Regions from separate parts of the Pantoea sp. S-LA4 genome, predicted to be linked through region 2. Evidence: predicted binding sites of a transcription regulator. Region 2 holds the regulator's gene; the other holds the start of a gene.
What was found. Region 2 encodes LexA, which represses DNA repair genes until DNA is damaged. Its sites were predicted from a motif close to TNCTGTATGTACATACAGNA; they were not measured.

Region 1 (10,514 bases), 2.1 Mb from region 2:
CCAGCGATCAGACCTCGCTGAGCGGTATGCGTGACGCGATCAATAAAGCGGGTGCCGGCGTGAGCGCCAGCATCATTAAATCGGGTGACGGTGAATATCGGCTCTCATTAACGGCGGCGAAAACCGGTGAGAAATATGCGGTCTCCTCCGTGACCGTGACCGGCGACGATACGCTGCAAAACGTTGTGGGTTTTGATGCCACTAAAACCGATGCAGATAATCCTATGGATCTGAGCGTGGCGGCACAGGATGCCCAACTGACGGTGAATAATGTTGCCATCACCAGCAGCAGCAACACCATCAGCGACGCCTTAGAGGGCATCACCCTTAATCTGAAAGACACCACCACCACCAGCCAGACCCTGAACGTCGCTAAAGACACCAGCAAGGTGACGACGGCGCTCTCTACCTTTGTTGATGCGTACAATACCCTGCTCGATCAGTTCAACAGCCTGACCAAATATACCGCTGTTGATGTGGGTGCAACGGCGCAGGATACCAGCAACGGCGCGCTGGTGGGCGACAGTACGCTGCGCACTATACAGACGCAGTTAAAAGGTCTGCTGACTAATGCCGCGAGCTCATCCAGCTATAAAACCCTATCGCAGATTGGTATCTCTTCAGACCCGACCACCGGTGCACTGAAGCTGGACTCGGCGGTACTGAAAACCGCCTTAGATAAAGATCCTGACGGCATTAAAGAGATGATGATCGGCGACGGCAAAACCACCGGCATCACCACCAAAATCGCCACTAACCTGACCGGCTGGCTCTCATCAACCGGCATCATTCAGGCGGCGAAGGATGGCGTGAGCAAGACGCTCAACAACCTGACCGATCAGTACAACAAAATGAGCACTCGCATCGACAACCTGATTGCCCGCTATAAGGCGCAATTTACCCAGCTCGATGTGACGATGAGTTCACTCAACAGCACCAGTAGCTACCTGACTCAGCAGTTTGACAACATGACGTCAAGCAGTTCCAAATCGTAAGGAGTGACCATGTACAGCGCTACAGGCACCAAAGCCTATGCAAAAATTGGCGTGGAAAGCGCCGTGATGAGCGCCAGCCAGCACCAGTTGGTGGTTATGCTGTTTGATGGCGCGCTCAGCGCGCTGATTCGCGCTCGCCTGTTTATGCAGGATGGCAATATTGAAGGCAAAGGTAATTCCCTTTCCAAAGCTATCAATATTATTGAAGGAGGCCTCAAACAGGGCCTCAGTGAAAACAGTGGTGATGAGCTGGCAGACAACCTGCTGGGTCTTTACAACTACATGACGCGTCGTCTGTTGCAGGCCAACCTGCACAATGATGCAGAAGCTATCGAAGAAGTCGAAGGCTTACTGCGCAACATCGCCGACGCGTGGAAAGAAGTGGTTCAACCTAACCTGATTCAGGACGCCGTTTAATGACTATTGCACCGCATCTGATTGCCGTTTACCAACAGTTACTCGATCTCAGCCAGGGAATGCTGCGTCACGCCGCACAGGGCGAATGGGATGAATTGATCAGCAGGGAGATGGACTATGTCAGCGCGGTGCAATCGTTAGCACAATCGACAGAAGCTGCCGCTCCTTCCGTTCAGGTTCAGGAGCAGCTGCGTCCGGTATTGCGTCATATTCTGGATAATGAGAGTGAAGTGAAACGCCTGCTGCAGGCGCGGATGGATGAGCTGGCCTCGCTGGTCGGCCAGAATGCGCGCCAGAAATCGGTGCTTTCTGCCTACGGTAAGCAAGGCGGTGTTGTGATGGTACCGCGCGAAACCCTCTCCTGATTGCTGCTCTCTCCCGCCGCCAGATTTATTTCTCTGCGCGGCGCCTCTTTTCTGCCGCTTACTCCATACTTGATTCTCATCATCCCCTGGAGTGCAGTAGATGCAAAACCCGACGTTATTACAGTTTTTCCATTGGTATTATCCGGATGGCGGCAAACTGTGGCCGGAAATCGCCGATCGCGCGGCCTGGCTCAGCGAAATCGGCATCACCATGGCCTGGCTGCCGCCGAGCTATAAAGGGGAATCGGGTGGCTATTCGGTCGGTTACGACAGCTATGACCTGTTTGACCTCGGTGAATTTGATCAGAAAGGCAGCGTTGCCACCAAATATGGCGATAAACAGCAGTTACTGGCGGCAGCAGATGCCTTGCGCAGCCACAACGTCGGCGTGCTGCTGGATGTGGTACTCAACCATAAAATGGGTGCCGATGAAAAAGAGCAGATCCGCATCAACCGCGTCAATCCGGACAACCGTGATGAAATTTACGACGAGGTGGTGGAGTGCGAAGCCTGGACGAAGTTCACCTACCCGGTGCGCGCCGGTGAATATTCTAAATTCGTCTGGGATCATAAATGCTTTAGCGGCGTCGACCATATCGAAAATCCGGATGAAAACGGCGTCTTTAAAATCATTAATGATTACACCGCCGAAGGCTGGAACGATCAGGTGGATAATGAGCTGGGTAACTTCGACTATCTGATGGGCGCGAACATCGATTTCCGCAATAAAGCGGTGAGCGAAGAGCTGAAATACTGGGCGCGCTGGGTGATGGAACAGGTGCCGTGTACCGGCTTTCGTCTGGATGCGGTGAAACATATCCCGGCCTGGTTCTATAAAGCCTGGATCGACCACATTCAGGAAGTGGCCGAAGAGCCGATGTTCATCGTCGCGGAATACTGGTCGTTTGAAACCGACAAGCTGCAGGAATATGTGCATCAGGTGGAAGGCAAAACCATGCTGTTTGATGCGCCACTGCACATGAACTTCCACCAGGCGTCAACCGCAGGCAGCGCTTACGATCTGAGTCAGATCTTTGCTAATTCGCTGGTGGTGGCCGATCCCTGGCATGCGGTGACGATCGTCGCCAACCACGATACCCAGCCGCTACAGTCGCTGGAAGCGCCGGTGGAAGCCTGGTTTAAACCGCTGGCTTACGCGCTGATCCTGCTGCGAGAACAAGGGGTACCGACCATTTTCTATCCCGATCTGTTCGGCGCCAGTTACGAAGATACCGGTGGCGACGGTGAGAAGCATAAGATTGAGATGCCGGTGATCCCGGAGCTGGAAGGGTTAATCCGGGCGCGCCAGCAGTATGGCTGGGGCGTACAGACCGACTATTTCGATCATCCTAACTGCGTTGCCTTTAGCCGCAGCGGAACCGAAACGCAGCCGGGCTGTGTGGTAATCATGTCGAATGGCGAGGCGGGCGAAAAAGCCGTGGCGATGGGTGAAGGCTATGCCGGCAAGGTATGGCGCGATCATCTGGCAAACCGTGAAGAAACGATTACCGCCGATGATCAGGGTAATGCAGTGTTTGTCTGTAACGGCGGCAGCGTCAGCGTCTGGGTCGTCGCAGAGTAGTGCCTCTTCTGGCAGGGCCGCGGCCCTGCCAGATCACATTATTGCGATAAGGCCGCCGCATTGTTATCGGTAATGTGGGTCCGCAGCAGCTGCGGTTCAATATTCTGAATGATGGCGGCTTTTGGCTGCTTCGCCACCTCCTCCAGCGCCTGCTGGCACTCAAGGGTCGGACGATCCACTTTGCGCAGCGTCAGCCCGTCATAACTCAGTTCACCGTTATCCACCACCAGCGGCATCACCCGAACCTGACGCGTTACGTTAACGTAATCACCGCTCAGCAACGTCAGTTTGCCGGGTTTGGCAATCACTCGCTGCCACTGACGGCAATCCAGCGTACTGCCATCCGCATTGACAATAAGCGAGCCCATTGCCTGATCGCTAATCAGCTTTCCCTGAGGCCCGACGGTTTGCCAGTTACCCTGAAGATTCGCCGGCGCCGGCGTTTGCACCGCACTGTCATAATCGTTGATTTGCGCACAACCGCCCAGTGCCAGCGTGGCAATCAGCATCCACTTTTTCATGTTTAATCCCTAAGATCGCGTCAATGGCGGCTACGTTATAATTTTTCCACGCCAGTGCGCAAGGTATCCGGCTGATCCAGCCGCGCCCGGCGCGTTTTTTTTCATTGTCTTGTATAAAGTCGGCGTCAGTACCGTTGTTCTGCCACGCCGTAGCATCGCTTCCTGACAAGGCTGGCGCAACCCGCTACACTGGCGGGCTGCAACAGATATTCAGGAACCCGGCTATGAAAACCCCAGAAGCGTATTACGCGCAGGCGCGCGACATGTTCTTTACCGCTCATCCCGATTTCCAGGCAGCGCTGGATGAGCTGACCGAAAGCGACGCCCGCGCGGCCAATCTTTCCCTGCGTCAGTTGCGTGAATGGCACGCTGAACGCATCTATGCGGCTTTTTTACGTCAGAAAAATCTGGATGGGATGATCTTTTCGATACAGCTGGCTGAGCCAGATAAAGCGGTGGCGGCTGAGGCGATTGAGACCTATCTCAAATCACATGCTGAATCGCTGGGCATGAGCTGGGAAGAGTTTTGCATCAAAAACGAGCTCTGATCGGCCAGTCTTGTAAGGTGTATTTTTTATACACCTCCAACCAGTGAGATAACCGCCGATAAAGTTGTACAAGGACGAGGAAAGTGTATAACTTCATCCTACGACTTCGGTCGTGATTGTCCTTGAACGAATAGTGCTTTTGCACTGCCTCTGGAGGTGTTGCTGGATTTCACCTCCAGAGGCGAATTTTTTTCTCCGGCTACTCCTCTTCTGCCATCTTTCCTTTTACTTCCACATATTGTGCCACTGCCAGCAGACGATTAATGTGCGTCAGCAGCAGGTCTACGTCAGACTGCAAAAAGTCGGTCGACGAACGTGACGCCGTGACAATAGCATCCTGAACCGTCTCGCTAATCGTCAGCGTGTTGTCCTGTTTGGCCTGCACCAGTAACGCAGCAACGAGCAGCGATTGCGCTTCAAGCTGGGCGGTCAGCTCTTTCGCGTCGACGTCCATCTTTGCCAGTTTAAGCAGAATATCAATGACCAGTTGTCGCATCGCACTTCTCCAGATGTTTGAGCTGCCATTATGTCGTGATGATGCAGTAATAAGCCAGATCAAGATGCAGTCCGGCATGACATAAAAATATTTCCCGTAATCGGGCGCGCCGCCTTGCCACTGTTTTTATTTACAGTATTATATCCCAGCGATTTTGCCCTGAATGGATTGCCATCATGTTTGTTGAGTTGATTTATGACAAGCGTAACGTAGCCGGTTTACCGGGTGCGCGCGAGATGATTCTCGAAGAGCTGGAAAAGCGGGTGCATCGGGTGTTTCCTGACATTGAAGTTAAGGTCAAACCGATGGAACGTAACGCTATTGATACGGATTTGAGTAAGAACGACAAAGCGACGATTGCGCGGATAGTTGAAGAGATGTTCGACGAAGCGGAAATGTGGCTGGTGGCCGATTAATCCCTTAATGGCCACCGCATCAGTTAGCGGGAGATCACTTAACTCTCCTGCTCGCTGTGATTAATTTCGATCTCAATGTCCTGGATGGCCGCATCCAGATCTTCCAGCATCTTACCCTGCTTGTTGAGTAGCGCATCGATGCGATCGGCGTTAACTTTGTCTTTGTATTCGCCCGCGTCGAAGGCTAACCAATGTGCTGACAGCGTCTCGGTGTTGGTTTGCGCATAGTGGCGCATCTCTTTCAGCTGAGAGGTGACATCACGCAGGTAATCATTTTTGCTCTTGGTTTCTGTTGAATCGCTCATGCTAAATGTCCTTCTGGTTAGTTATCCAAAGTGATTTGGCGTAGCGGTTCATCAACCGGCCAATCTGCGGGCCTTTTCTTCGCACAATACAGCGAAAGAAAATGTCGCCCGGAGATTTAAAACTAGTCGATAATAGCGAAGCCGCACTAAGAATAATCGGAAGTTATGGCCTGGGTTGCGAATGCATCGGTGACACTTCTTTTTCAATCACTACCTCTTTGACTTTATCCACCGTTTTGATCGCCGTGCGGTCCGGTAACGCATCAAGTTTGTGTTGTAACGTCGTCACCTGATTAGTCAGCAAATCGACCCGGGCATCACGTTTTGCCGCTATATTGCGATACTCCTGCCGAATCTCTGCCACTCGCCGGTTGGCCGTATTGCTGACATAAAGAAACAGAATCGTCATCAGCACGCAGATCATCGAGCAGCCCAGCATCACGCCGCCGAGGATAATTTTTCGCTTGTTTAACAGGGTTGTAGCAGGACTATTTATCGTCACCATCGCTGCGATCCTCCAGAGTTGAGATAAGGCGATCGACCTCGTTGCGAAACTTATCGCTGTGATCGGCCTCTGTCATTGCCAGCAGTATCCCTAACGCATTCTTGATAAGCCGAAGATCGGTTTCGAGCATGGAGATACGCCGCAAATTTTTATCGTGCCGTTCTCGTAGCTCGTCGTTCTCTTCTCGTATCAGCAGATTGCTCTCCTTCAGCAACACCACCTGTTCTTTATAACTGGTTATAATTTCGCCGCCGGCCCGATTACTGGTCACGATTGACGCGATACCCGCCAATAATGGTTTCCAGAACAGTGCCGCCGCGCCCCCACCCAAAACCAACGCACCCATACTGGTAATTAAACTACTTTCCATGCCGCACCCCTCTACCCGGTAAGGTCACTGGAACACCACGGCGTGCAACAACAGGCACGTCCCCTGCCTGAAATTTAAGATTGCTTAAATGCCAGGGTTAAGTATACTTAAGTCATTCTTAACCTGAATGTCAAGCAGATGAAAAACGAAACGCTGGGCGACCGTATTCGCCACCGACGAAAAAACCTGGGATTAACGCAGAAGCAATTGGCGGAACAGGTAAAAGTGTCCCATGTGGCGATCTCACAATGGGAAAAAGAGGAGACGTTACCGCGTGGTGAAAATCTGCTGCGGCTGTCGGAATCGCTGGGATGCGCGCCTGCCTATCTGATAGATGGCGATGGTCCTGTTTTTAGCGAAAGCAGATTTGCCGGCCTGCATCAGATTCCGTTGCTCAATCAGCGCGACGTCGCCCGGTGGCTGAATGACGCCACTTCGGTGAAGTATGATTTGCTGATGCATAACGACATGGCGCTCTCTCAGCAGAGCTTTGCCCTGCGGGTTGAGGAACAGGCCATGACGCCTGCTATCAGGCACAATGATGTGGTGATCATCGATCCGGCCGTCTCACCGCTGCCCGGCGACAGCGTGCTGGCGCTGCAGCAGAACAGCGCACTGCTGCGTACATACCGGCAACGCAGCAGTGAGAGCGGTGTTGTGCAGTTTGAGCTGGCACCGGAGAACATCGACTTTCCACTGCTGCATTCCCGTCGCGATGGCATAAAGCTGGCCGGCACGCTGGTAGAACTGCGCCGCTATCGTTAGCGGACATAAAAAAACCCGCTACGCTGCGGGTTAATTCCAACAAAGTTCACATTTTACTACGGCAAAAGTCGGACAACTTATAACGCGTCAGTCAGCTTATCCACCACCACATTGCCATGCAGATCGGTTTGCGTGATGCGATAGCCGACACACCATGAACGGCGGGTGCTCAGTTTATCGAACAGGGTCACGCCGCCTTTTTTGACGCCGTGCGGGCTGACGATGGTCCACTCAGTGACCTCTTCCTGACCGCGATTGTTCAGGCTCAGGGTACGGTTTTTAATCAGCTGATCGTCAGCTTCAATCTTTAAATAGTCTCGTAACATAATTTCTATCTCCTGGTAACGCAGGTCACTATATGCCTTTTATTAATCTGTTCAATCGAATTTATTAATCGATTAATTTGTGACCTGCCGCACGCCAGATAACAGATTTGTCCATTCCCGCGCCGGTTCTACCCCGTTAGCATGATCCCGCTACACACTGACACGCAACGAATAAAGCCGTGCAGCACACGAGAGAAAACTCCGATTCAGCCCGCTTCGTGCGGGCTTTTTTTTATCTGAACGTGGACCCGCCTGCCAGCATCTGTTGGCTGGTCTAGACTTAACGGACAGAAAAAAAAGGAGTGAAGTATGTTTAAACATAAAACCAATGAAGAACGTAAACACGAAGGTGAAGTCAGTAAAAGCCTGCCGGAAGCGGCGCCACATGTCGGCAATGCCTATGAAGAGGACGATCATCCCGCTACTGATGCGCCAAAAGATCATGGCGAAGTGCCGCGTAAGAACGATGATAGTCAGGATGATAAAAAAGATCCCTACAAAGCGCAGTAGTGAAGAGATCGCGCCCCACGCAGGGGCGCATTGTGGTTTAGCGGAAGGCTACAGCGTATCGAGGTAATGATCCGGAAAAGGTACGCCCGATTTTTCCAGACGGGACAATTTCTGGGTGATGTCGTTTCTTATCGTTTCATCGCCCTCCTGCCAGTAAGATTTCACCACCGCTAATACCTGCTCTGCAGTCTGCGGCGTAAACCCTGACGCTTCATCGGCCTGCAGCACCTGATGAATTTTCTCATTCATCTCTCGAAGATTGATCATCTCATCCTCCTCGTTGAAAAAAGATAAGTATAGTTCAGGCTATTCTGTGCCGTGTCCGGCGCTGATTCAGGGCTGACGGAATGGACAAAAAAAATGCTGCAGCGTGATGAGGTTTGAGTTGATGAAGAAAACAGTTTTAGTACTCGCTTTAATGATGGTGGCCGGCTGTGTGGATACCGGTCGGGTTGGATTACATCCGCAAGTTAAAACCGCCTATTTTAATGCGCATCCTGATCAGGTGCAGTCCTGTCTCTACTCAGCTGCCATCAGCCGGCACCTTTATCTGGATCAGGACGATCCGCTACCTGGCGGTACGCAACGCTATAACCTTGAACAAGGTGACGGAACCGTTATCGCCTGGGTCGAAATAGCCAAATTTAGCCACAGCGAAACCAGCACTGAATTTTTTTATGACCCGCACGCCGCCGACATCAGCGCATCGGTAGCGGCCCTGATCGATGAGTGTAAAAAAGCGCAGTGAACGCATTCATCGGGCTGCCTGAAACCTGAGCGCATCACATCTGGGGCCAGAGGGCCTTAACCGGGTTTCACTCGTTATTGCCTGAAAAGGCGCGCATCGATATTTGAGCTAAGGCTGTTTTCAACGCGGTAGTTGATACGACTGTTTGCTTTCCGTCTGCTCAAGGTGCAGGAACTCGCGGTTACTTTATTTTTTCACAGTCGTAGCTGCCGCGAATTTTTATCTGACTCGGGCTGGTACGGACGATTTCAGCCTCTAACTCCGATTTACCCTCACGGGTCACCAGATCCATATCGATCATGCCTGGCGCTTTGGTGTTTTTGACCCGCCAGTGAAGCCTGACGTTATCGTCATCGTTTTTTGCTTTGAGAAAGGTGGTGCTCTTTATCTTCGCGCTGGCACCATTAACCGTGACTGCGCCCTTTTCATCAGACTCGATTTTGAAAGGTCCGCATTGCAGCGGCGTGCCAGCAGTAGCAGACAGAGATGTCAGTAACAGTAATCCGGCGATCGTTTTTATCATTGTTGCGGTGTCCTGCTGATGGCTGAGAAGGTCTGTGTGGCAGGCAATTGCTACCCACTATAGGTGGCATAATTTTCGCTCACTATCGGTGAAATGACCAAACGTCTTGATCCCTGATGCGGCGCATAAAGACCATTACTTAATGAGCAAAATGGGTCAGGAGCATTCACCCCACTGTCAGCATGCCTTCCACTTATGCTAATGATATTTAAGCATTATTTATGAAAATAAGATAATGGCATCTTTTTATAAAAAAACGTAAAGACAAAATCGCAGAGTTTAAATAGCCTAAAGAGCAGCTTTTAGTTCAATCATCTCACCATTGAATGTGCAAGCTTAGCCCTACACTTCACTTTGTCAGACAACTGCCCTTGGTTGCTTAGCACAAGTCTCTTTAACCTTTGACTGAACCTTTTTACGCCAAAATTAAGACAAGTCTCACAATTTACTTGATCTTTACCCTTTTTTAACAGAAATTTAATTACTGGTTTTTATCTGAAGAGGTCTTGCATGTCGCAAGCATCACCTGAACTCAATGGCGCAGGCATTGCCCAGACGTATCCTACATCGATATCTTCGTCTCGCGTTATTTTTGCAGGACAACTTAGAGCTATTGCCTTTTTATGCGTAGTCATTGTTCACTGGTTAGGAATTTACTCTTTAGATCATGAGTTCATTAGTAAAGTGACTGGAGCTTCAGGCAACAATATTGGTAACCCCAGTTACTATCTATCATTGGTTCCACCACTCCCCTATTTTAATTACGGCCCATTCGGCGTTTCGGTGTTCTTTCTGATTAGCGGATTTGTTATTTCCTATTCTTTAAGAAAAAAAAGCAGAAGCGGATACTTAAAATCACGAGCCTTAAGAATTTATCCTACATATATAGCTTGCTCTGTCATCATGATGGCTGTATATGCTTCCAGCCATGCGTACTGGGGAAGTGAAGCTCAGATAGGATTAAGCCGTTTCATTCTTAATATCTCTCTGTTAGGCTCTTTATTCAATTATGAAAGCATCGATTACGTTAACTGGACGCTTTCTATTGAGATAAAATTTTATTTATGCTGCGCCATAATATATAGCGCGTTAAAAAACGCCGCTCTGATAAAAGTTATTGCA
Region 2 (10,514 bases):
GTACTGTTCCTCGGCGTACTGATGAATACGCCGCCGTTCAGCCAGCTGTTCTGATAGGGGATTCAGGCACCAAAAAGGCGATCCGGGAGGCCGCCAAACCCGATGCAGGATGAATCCGACAGCAATGGATAAGCTCAACGCGCAGGGAATACGGGCAGAAGAGGAAAGCGTCCCGCGCCAGGGAGGGCGCGGGACGAGCAGTCAGGGATGACGCTTTTGCGTCTTTCCTGTCTGACCGTGTTCCCTGAGCAGGCACCGTCTCACGGCGAATCTGACCAGACCTGACCTATAAAAAAGGCGACCTCATGAGGTCGCCTTTTTACTGTACGCTTGTTGTGTCAGTCGTGTGCCACGGCGCTTTCAATGGTCATGCGCACATCGCTGGTGACCAGGTCCGCCAGAATATGCCAGGTCGCCAGCGTCTGCACCACATCGGCATCGCCGCTGTCGCTGATATACCCTTCATCACGCAGCGTCAGCACCAGCGAGGTAAAGACCGCTTTGTCGAAGAACTCCGGCGCGTTGATACCGTGCAGCACCGACAGACGTTGTGCCAGTGTGCGGCTCTCTTTTTCCAGCGTCCCGCGGTTAATCGCCGGCTTCGCACTGAGAATCGAGAAGGTGATGGCATAACGCTGGAGCGTTTCACGCACCCCGGCAGCCAGCAGTTGCAGCGTACGGTAACGGGCCGCCGTAAAGCGCAGCTGGCCATCATCCAGCGTAATCAGGCCCTGACGCGCCAGTTCCTGACTGAGTTCCGTCAGCAGTTGCGGCAGCTCATCGGTCTGCCAGCGCAGGAACAGTTCGCTCTTCAGCATCGGGTAGATCAGGCTCACCTGGCGCAGCAACTCAGCTTCGCTCAGTGTCTGGTGCTGTTGCACAATGGCGGCGATCAGCGACGGCATCACCAGCATGTGGTGAATGTTGTTGCGATAGTAGGTCATCAGCACGGCCTGCTCACGCGGCAGAATGATGATGTCGCCAATGCTGTCTTTCTCGCTTTCAAACTTATTCATGCCCATCGCGTGATCCAGCAGCGCCTCAGCGGAGAGGTCAGGGACGGTGGCATTGGCAGAGTAAGGCACATTACGCAGCAGCTGGGTATAACACTCAAGCTGCTCAATCAGCTGTTCGCGGGTAAGTGAGCGCTGACGTGAGGCGAGCAGCGCGGTCACGCACAGGTTCATGGCGTTGGCCGCGCCCGCTTCATTGATGCGCACCATCAGGCTCGCTGCGATGTCATTGACGGTCGGGGTTAACCAGCTGGGACGCTGCGGCTCAATCGGATCGATGGCGTCACGCCACTCCGGCACCCGCTTGTTAAGGTAGTTAACCAGCGGCAGCGGTTCGCCAAAGTTAACGTAGCCCTGGCCGAGGTTACGCAGCTTACGCAAGCCGTGCACCATCTGCATGAAGCCTTCTTTCTCTTTCGCCGCGCCGCGTAGCTCTTTGGCGTAAGTCCCGACTTCCATCACGTGCTCATAACCGATGTAAATCGGCACCAGGGTAATCGGGCGATTACCGCCGCGCAGCATCGCCTGCAGGGTCATCGCTAAGGTCCCGGTTTTCGGATCGAGCAGACGACCAGTGCGGGAACGACCGCCTTCAACAAAGTATTCCACCGAATAGCCGCGGGTGAACAACTCGCCGAGATACTCACGGAACACCGTGGCATACAGCTTGTTGCCTTTAAAGGTACGACGAATAAAGAACGCGCCCAGACGACGGAAGATCGGTCCGGCTGGCCAGAAGTTGAGGTTGATACCGGCGGCAATGTGCGGCGGCACCAGTCCCTGATGATAGAGCACGTAAGAGAGCAGCAGGTAATCCATGTGGCTGCGATGGCACGGCACGTAGACGATTTCATGTCCATCCTGCGCCAGCTGACGCACTTTTTCGCCGCCGTTAACGTTGATGCCCTGATAGAGACGGCTCCAGAGCCAGCCCATCACGCGATCCGTCACGCGGATCGCTTCATAGGAGAAGTTCGCCGCAATCTCTTCCATCATCTCAACCGCATTCTGCTGCGCTTTTTCATGGGAGATTTTTTTGCTGCGGGCTTCATCTTCGACGGCTTTTTCAATCGCTTTGGACTGCAACAGGCGATTAAACAGATCCTGACGTGCCGGTAAACGCGGGCCAACCGCCGCCAGACGCTGACGGGCAAAGTGAATGCGCGCCACCCGGGCCAGTTTCTGGGCGATCGATTTGTCGGTGCCGTGCTCGGTCGCCATGCGGCGCAGCGAAACGGTCGGCGAGAAACGGACAAAACTGTCGCGTCCGTGCCAGATCACCGCAAAGAACTTTTGCACGCCGTTCAGTACCCGCAGGTGCGGTGCATCTTCGCCCTGAACCTCACGGCCTGGCGCACGACCAAACATCACCGTCACCGGCAGCATCTGGATATCCAGTTTGGGGTTATTGCGATGCAGGTCGAGATAATCGTGAAAAATCTTCACCGATTCGACGCTGGGCACAAAATAGGGGAAGACGCGCGGGCCATCGTGGATAAAAACGTGGCGCGGCAGCAGTGAACCATCAATCTCCAGCGGAGAGAGCGGGTCGGGCAGATGATGCCGCAGGCACTGCGCACGTAAAGTCAGTAAGTCGGCCTTCGAATCGTAAGGCAGAACGTACATAATGGGCCGGGTCGGGTCCAGACCATGTTCAGAAACGGGATCGGCCGGAATGGCCTTACTCTTTACCAAAAACGACAGTGGTAAATTCAGTAATTTGTAATAAAGTTTACGCCAACCTGACATAGACAACATGAAGCCTCTTGTTAGCAAAGCGCCGCAAGCATACCAGAAAGCGCAGCGAAGATCTGTGGTGGTGCCAATTGCACGCAGCCCAGACATTGACGTCAATCCGATGAAAGGGTTCCACCAATATGGCAAATAATGCCACCGGTCTTGTAAGAATTGTGAAAGCCGCAGGTTACTCATGGCAGGGCCTGCGTGCCGCCTGGCAGCATGAAGCGGCTTTTCGGCAGGAAGCGCTGGCCGCGCTGGTCGCCATTATTGTGGCCTGCTGGCTGGATGTCGATATCGTCTCGCGCATCCTGATGATCGGCGCTGTGGTGCTGGTAGTCATCGTTGAAATCCTCAATAGCGCCATCGAGGCGGTTGTGGATCGTATCGGTCAGGAGCGCCATCCGTTAGCCGGTCGGGCAAAAGATATGGGCTCGGCAGCGGTGCTGATCAGTATCTTACTGGCACTGTTTGTCTGGATCGCGCTGCTCTGGACACATTTGCGATAACCCTTCCACAACGCGCCATCTGGCGCGTTTTTGCCTGAGAATCGGTTTCCATTTCGCCAATACCTGTATATACTCACAGCGACTGTATAAACAACCAGGGGGCGGGATGAAAGCATTAACCAGCAGGCAGCAGCAGGTCTATGACCTGATTCGCGACCATATTACTCAAACGGGCATGCCGCCTACGCGTGCAGAAATTGCCGCGCAGCTGGGTTTCCGCTCGCCGAATGCGGCAGAAGAGCATCTTAAAGCGCTGGCACGTAAAGGGGTGATTGAGATTGTCTCTGGCGCCTCGCGCGGTATCCGTCTGTTAATGGAAGAAGAGGCCTCTGAAGGTCTGCCGTTAATTGGCCGGGTCGCTGCCGGTGAGCCGATCATGGCGCAGGAACATATCGAAACTCATTACAAAGTCGATCCGGGCCTGTTCAAACCCTCTGCCGACTTCCTGCTGCGCGTCAGCGGAATGTCGATGAAAGATATCGGGATTATGGATGGCGACCTGCTCGCGGTGCATAAAACCCAGGATGTCCGTAACGGCCAGGTTGTCGTGGCCCGCATTGATGATGAAGTGACGGTGAAACGCTGGAAAAAGCAGGGCGCTATCGTGCATCTCCTGCCGGAAAACAGCGACTTTGATCCGATCGTCGTCGATACGCGCGCGCAGTCACTGACCGTTGAAGGTCTGGCGGTGGGTGTGGTTCGCAACGGCGAGTGGCTCTGAGCCTGATATAACCGCGCATTCGTAGCGTCTGATGCTATTCTGTCGGCCCTAATTTTGTCGCTGCAGCTCCCCTCTCTGCAGCGCTGAGCACGGAACTGCGAATGCGTTTTTTAACGGCTACCGACAAAAAACTCTGGCGGCTCGCGCTGCCGATGATCCTTTCTAACATCACCGTACCCTTACTGGGTGTGGTCGATACCGCTGTCATTGGTCATCTCGACAGCCCGGTCTATCTTGGCGGGGTGGCGGTCGGGACGACAGTCACCAGTTTCCTCTTCATGCTGTTGCTGTTCCTGCGAATGAGTACCACTGGCCTGACGGCGCAGGCATTCGGCGCGGGCGATAAAACGGCACTGGCACGCGCGCTGACCCAGCCTTTAATCATTGCGCTGCTGGCTGGCGTGCTGTTCATCTGTCTGCGTACCCCCATCACCCGCCTGGCGACCTCTCTGATTGGCGGCGATCCCAAGGTTCTGCAACAGGCGACGCTGTTTATTCAGATCCGCTGGCTGAGTGCGCCTGCCACGCTGGCAAACCTGGTGATCCTTGGCTGGCTGCTCGGTGTGCAGTATGCGCGGGCACCGGTCATCCTGCTGGTGGTCGGTAATCTGGTCAATATTGTGCTCGATCTGTGGCTGGTGATGGGGCTGCACTGGGGCGTGGCGGGAGCGGCAACCGCGACCGCACTGGCAGAGTACATCACGCTGGCCGTCGGTGCGGTAATGGTCTGGCGGGTGTTGAAACTGCGCGGCATCACTACGGCAATACTGAAGCAGAGCTGGCGCGGTGATATTCAGCGCCTGCTGCGGCTTAATCGCGACATCATGCTGCGTTCGTTACTGCTGCAGCTCTGTTTTGCCTCACTGACCGTACTGGGCGCGCGCATCGGTCCGCAGGTGGTGGCAGTCAACGCGGTGCTGTTGATGTTTATCACCTTTACCGCCTACGCGCTTGACGGTTTCGCCTATGCGGTGGAAGCCTTTGCCGGCGAAGCACACGGCGCAAAAGATGGCAGCAAATTGCTGCGCGTCTGGCATGCCGCCTGCCGCCAGGCGGTGGTAGTGGCAATCGGTTTTTCGCTGCTCTATGCACTCTGCGGCCCGCACATCGTTGCGCTGCTGACCTCCCTTGAACCGCTGCAACAGGCCGCCGATCGCTATCTGATATGGCAGGTTATTCTGCCGCTGATTGGCGTCTGGTGTTATCTGCTGGATGGCATGTTTATTGGCGCGACCCGTGGCCGGGAGATGCGTAACAGCATGATGATGGCGGCACTCGGCTACTTCCTGACGCTGCTCAGCGTCCCGATACTGGGCAACCACGGATTGTGGCTGGCGGTAACGGTTTTCCTGGCGCTGCGCGGCGTGTCGCTGTGGCTGATCTGGCGTAAACACTGGCAGCAGAACAGCTGGTTCGACGCCTGATAGCGGGCGGCTTTAGCCGGTTCGCTACAGATTATTCTGTATTATTCCGGCAACTCTAAAGTCTTCTACTACAATTAACCGTAAGCAGCGCAGTAAACCAGCGCTTTATATCGTCATTTTGTTTTCTTTCAAGATAAATGATGCAACCAAAGGATGACATAGAGGTCTGCCATGAATAAAGATCAAGCGAGCGGCAACTGGAAGCAGTTTAAAGGCAACGTGAAAGAGAAATGGGGCAAGCTGACCGACGATGACATGCAGGTTATTGAAGGCAAGCGCGATCAGCTGGTCGGAAAAATTCAGGAACGTTATGGCTATGCAAAAGAAGATGCAGAGCGCGAAGTAACGGACTGGGAAGGTCAGAACAAAGATTACCGTTGGTAATCACGCAGATTTACGGATAAAGCTCCTACCCGCCGGTACGGCTCATACCGGCAACCGCACAAGGATGTGCACATTACCCGCGTTTTCCCCGCTTTTTACCCTCACTCTGATGATCGTGCTCGCAACTTTCATGGTGCGTGCAGGCTTCCACTGCAACACAACTCTCACATAATCCATGTGCTTCAATCACGCTGTGACGCAGGGCAAATTGTGCCTCGCCAGCCAGTGTCGCGATGATCTTTTCGACGCCCTGTGCCTGTTTCTCAGTTACAGCGGCACAGCGGTCACATACCAGCATCACCGACGTGTGGGCCGGCGCATCGAAATGGTGACACATAACATAGCTATTATTGGACTCTACCCGGTGGATAAAGCCCTGTTCCAGCAGAAAATCGAGCGCCCGATAAACGGTGGGCGGCTTGGCCTGCGGTTCGCTGACCCGGAGTTGATCCAGCAGGTCATAGGCACTAATTGAACCTGGCTGCTCAGCCATTAATCGCAACACTTCCGCCCGTTGCGACGTCAGACGCACACCGCGCTGCAGGCACAGTTTTTCCGCCTGGGTCATTATTTGCTGTGACGTCATGTTTGACATGAAAGTTCTCCGCTGGATAAGTGATGTTATTTTATCACACAAAATTTAGCCGCGCAGAGGTTGGTTGCCGGGCGGATCAGCACGCCTTTTTGCGCGTAAAAACAGTAGCAAAGAGGAGTAGGGTATCGCGATGGCGCGTTATCGGGGATAAATCAGATCCACATGATGACGGCACGCAACGCGCCGTTTAGCGCTTTTGCTTTGCATCTCACGGAGTTAAGAAGTAATGTTCAGAAAGACTTAAGAAATGTCTGGTATTATTTTAATTTTTACCCTGTATTTTGAATAAAAATTATGACTTTCTGATTGGAAAACCTCCAATCCTTCGAATTAAGGCACTGTTTCCTTTGAATTCACAGCAATAACGCGTTAGCCAACGTTCACAATAGGGTTAACAAACTATTCAGTCGTTGAATGTTTCAACGGCAATTTCTCAGGTGATGGCAGGCAAATGGTGAAAAAATCCGCTCAACGCTCAGCGCTGGTGTACACCGCTGTATTGAATGCGCTTTTCCTTTCTTCTTCCGCCATGGCGGCGGGAACCTGGTATGATGCACGTAATGACGCCATGGGCGGTACCGGCGTCGCATCTTCTCTTTATGGCTCCGCGGTACTGGCCAACCCGGCTTTAATGACGCGAGCCAAACCCGATGATAGCGTCAGTATTATTTTCCCTTCAGCCGGTATTCAGGTTACCGATAAAGATCACCTGATCGACAAAGTGGATGACATCACCGATACCGTTGATCGTTACCGCGATGTGATCGGCAACCTGACCTTTGCCGATTATCTGCGTGGCTATCCTGAAGTGCGCGCCGCCTCAGGCGACGTCGCCAACAAGTTAAACGATCTGCGCGGCAACAAAGCAGACGGCAGTGCCGGGGTGGCGCTGGCGGTCACTGTTCCCAATGAGACGCTGCCTTTTGCCTTTATTACCAAAGCCTATGGCTCGGCACACGTGCGTGCCAACGTCGTCCAGAGCGATATCGATTATCTGCGCGGCGTGGCTAACGGCACGGTGCTCCCACGTCCGGGCGACCAGAACAACCTGCGTTCCAGCGCCAACGGTTTAGCGGCGCTGGTCACCGATTACGGTGTTGCGGTGGCGCATGAATTTACCATTGCCGGTCAGCCGGTGTCGGTGGGCGTCACGCCGAAGTTGCAGAAAACCTGGCTCTATAACTACACCGCCAGCATCTACAACTACGACAAAAGTGACATCAACAATAGCCAGTATCGCAGCTCGGACACCGGCTTTAACGTCGATGCCGGCCTGGCAACCACCTTTGCTGAAAACTGGACGCTGGGTATCACCGGACAAAACCTGGTTTCCCGCGATCTGCAGACCAAAGAGGTTAACGGCTTCCGCGATACTTACCAGATCCGTCCGCTGGTCACTACCGGTCTGGCCTGGGATAAAGGGCCGTTTACCGTTACCGGTGATGTTGACCTGACCGAAACCAAACGTTTTAAAACTCAGGATAACAGCCAGTATGCCGCGGTCGGTGCGGAATATCGGGTGCTCGACTGGTTACAGTTACGGGCCGGTTATCGCGCCGATATGCGTTCAAATGATGAGAACGTCGCGACCGCTGGTTTTGGCCTGTCACCGTTTAACAAGGCGGTCCATCTGGACCTGGCTGGCTCGGTGGGCGCTAACAATACCTGGGGCGCGATGATGCAGCTCGGCTTCAATTTCTGATCCTCTTTTAGCTGCGGTTCCGGGGCGGGCGATGCACTATCGCCCGCCCTTGTGTTATCCTTGCACAGAATTCCATCACTCTTAGATACCGGATTGCCTGCGCTTCATGGATACATTTTCTTCGCAACGTTTCTCGATTGCCCCGATGCTCGACTGGACCGATCGCCACTGCCGCTATTTTCATCGCCAGCTTACCGGCGATACGCTGCTCTATACCGAAATGGTCACCACCGGCGCGATCATTCATGGTAAAGGCGATTACCTGGCCTACAGCGAGGATGAACATCCGGTTGCTTTGCAGCTCGGTGGCAGCGATCCCGCCGCGCTGGCGCACTGCGCGAAGCTGGCTGAACAGCGCGGCTATGATGAAGTGAATCTCAACGTCGGCTGTCCCTCTGACCGGGTACAGAATGGCCGCTTCGGCGCCTGCCTGATGGCGGAAGCCGATCTGGTGGCTGACGCCATCAAGGCGATGCGCGATGTGGTATCGATTCCGGTGACGGTGAAAACGCGTATCGGGATTGATGAGCAGGATAGCTATGCGTTCCTGACCGATTTTGTCGGCACGGTAGCCGAACGCGGCGGATGCGAAACTTTTATCATCCATGCGCGTAAAGCCTGGCTGTCGGGCCTGAGCCCGAAAGAGAACCGCGAAATTCCGCCGCTGGATTATCCACGCGTCTATCAGCTGAAACGGGATTTTCCGCACCTGACGCTGGCAATTAACGGCGGCGTGAAAACGCTGGAAGAAGCGCAGACTCACCTGCAGCATCTGGATGGCGTAATGATGGGCCGCGAAGCCTATCAGAATCCCGGCATTCTGGCGCAGGTAGATCAGCAACTGTTTGGTCGCCAGCATCCGGCGGCCGATCCGGTGGCGGTGGTTCGCGCCATGTATCCTTACATTGAAGCTGAACTGGCGAAGGGCACTTACCTGGGCCATGTGACCCGTCATATGCTCGGTCTGTTCCAGGGGATTCCTGGCGCTCGCCAGTGGCGACGCTATCTCAGTGAAAATGCCCACAAACCGGGCGCGGATGTGCGCGTACTGGAAGCTGCGCTGGCGCTGGTCGCGGATAAAATCCCGCAGGAAGCCTGATCGATCTGCGTGAAAAGAGACCAGCCCGGTGGGCTGGTTTTTTTTTCGCCGAAATTTGGTTTTTTTGACGAATAATGGGTCTGTTGTTTGGGCTGTAGTCCGATAAAACAATCACTTACAGGTTGGCACGTTTCTTGTAATGATCGTTACAACGAGTCTCAATAAGGAGCGCTAACGTGGAAATTTTATTTGTATTGGGGTTTTTCCTGATGCTGTTGGTCACCGGTGTGTCACTGCTCGGCGTGCTGGCTGCGCTGGTTGTCGCTACCCTGGTAATGTTCGTCGGCGGACTGTTTGCACTTGTTATCAAAGTGTTGCCGTGGCTGGTGCTGGCGGTGGCCGCTGTCTGGCTGCATCGCGCTTTTTTCGGCGATCGCAATACGCGCGAATGGCGTAAACTCAAACGTAAGATCAACAGCTTAGACAGAACAGGCTGGCGATAAATGCGGAGATGATCACAGAGTGAGGCTTTGCTTAGACGTTATCTGCAATTAAACATATTTTTTACTTATGTTTTCTGGCAGGATAGTCGCCGTTGAGTCAAAACGTATTTATCGCCGCTGTCCCTACACCAGCGCGAACGAAAATAAAAAATAGAAAAGGGCTTCCTGCGGGAAGCCCTTTTTGTTTATTACGCTTTGCTGCCGATCAGGGGATCAACAGGCTCGACCCCTGGGTGGCGCGGCTTTCCAGCATCTGATGCGCTTTACCCGCCTCCTTCAGGGCAAACTTCTGCTGTTCCGGCACCTCTACCTTGATCGCGCCGCTGGCCAGCAGTGAAAAGAGCTCGGCACTGGCGGTTTCCAGCTCCTGACGATTCGTGATGTAGCCAAACAGCGAAGGGCGGGTAACAAACAGCGAGCCTTTCTTGTTCAGAATGCCCAGATCGACGCCGGTCACCGGGCCGGAAGCGTTGCCAAAACTGACCATCAGACCGTGGCGGCGTAGCGAATCCAGCGACGCTTCCCAGGTATCTTTCCCGACCGAGTCATAGACGACGCCGACTTTTTTCCCCTGAGTGAGTTCGTTGACGCGCTGGGCAATGTTCTCTTCGCGATAGTTAATGGTGGCCCAGGCGCCGGCGTTTTTTGCCAGCGCCGCCTTTTCTGCCGAGCCGACGGTACCAATCAGGTGCGCACCCAGCGCTTTGGCCCACTGACAGGCGATCAGGCCAACACCGCCTGCGGCAGCGTGAAACAGAAAGGTTTCGTCCGCTTTGACTTTATAGGTCTGGCGCAGCAGATACTGAGTCGTCAGCCCTTTAAGGAAACTGGCCGCACCCTGCTCAAAATCGATCGCGTCCGGCAGATGCATCAGGCGATCTTCTGCC

Region 1: the regulator LexA is predicted to act here: its motif matches at 5,043-5,062, upstream of ACX3P5_RS10660 (DinI-like family protein).

The regions. Positions count from the first base shown of each region.
Region 1 is NZ_JBTLRC010000002.1:2,088,390-2,098,903, forward strand. It holds gene fliD (flagellar filament capping protein FliD) at 1-995, shown strand, start outside; gene fliS (flagellar export chaperone FliS) at 1,005-1,412, shown strand; gene fliT (flagella biosynthesis regulatory protein FliT) at 1,412-1,777, shown strand; gene amyA (alpha-amylase) at 1,878-3,359, shown strand; gene yedD (lipoprotein YedD) at 3,398-3,880, opposite strand; gene ACX3P5_RS10650 (DUF6388 family protein) at 4,105-4,428, shown strand; gene iraP (anti-adapter protein IraP) at 4,628-4,924, opposite strand; gene ACX3P5_RS10660 (DinI-like family protein) at 5,101-5,340, shown strand; gene ACX3P5_RS10665 (hypothetical protein) at 5,379-5,645, opposite strand; gene ACX3P5_RS10670 (hypothetical protein) at 5,809-6,150, opposite strand; gene ACX3P5_RS10675 (hypothetical protein) at 6,134-6,520, opposite strand; gene ACX3P5_RS10680 (helix-turn-helix domain-containing protein) at 6,659-7,285, shown strand; gene ACX3P5_RS10685 (hypothetical protein) at 7,363-7,611, opposite strand; gene ACX3P5_RS10690 (hypothetical protein) at 7,921-8,121, shown strand; gene ACX3P5_RS10695 (hypothetical protein) at 8,170-8,388, opposite strand; gene ACX3P5_RS10700 (hypothetical protein) at 8,510-8,869, shown strand; gene ACX3P5_RS10705 (hypothetical protein) at 9,051-9,392, opposite strand; gene ACX3P5_RS10710 (acyltransferase family protein) at 9,903-10,514, shown strand, end outside.
Region 2 is NZ_JBTLRC010000002.1:36,095-46,608, forward strand. It holds gene ubiA (4-hydroxybenzoate octaprenyltransferase) at 1-54, shown strand, start outside; gene plsB (glycerol-3-phosphate 1-O-acyltransferase PlsB) at 339-2,762, opposite strand; gene ACX3P5_RS01075 (diacylglycerol kinase) at 2,891-3,259, shown strand; gene lexA (transcriptional repressor LexA) at 3,366-3,980, shown strand; gene dinF (MATE family efflux transporter DinF) at 4,082-5,404, shown strand; gene ACX3P5_RS01090 (CsbD family protein) at 5,576-5,788, shown strand; gene zur (zinc uptake transcriptional repressor Zur) at 5,862-6,383, opposite strand; gene ACX3P5_RS01100 (conjugal transfer protein TraF) at 6,835-8,085, shown strand; gene dusA (tRNA dihydrouridine(20/20a) synthase DusA) at 8,192-9,184, shown strand; gene pspG (envelope stress response protein PspG) at 9,361-9,627, shown strand; gene ACX3P5_RS01115 (NADPH:quinone reductase) at 9,833-10,514, opposite strand, start outside.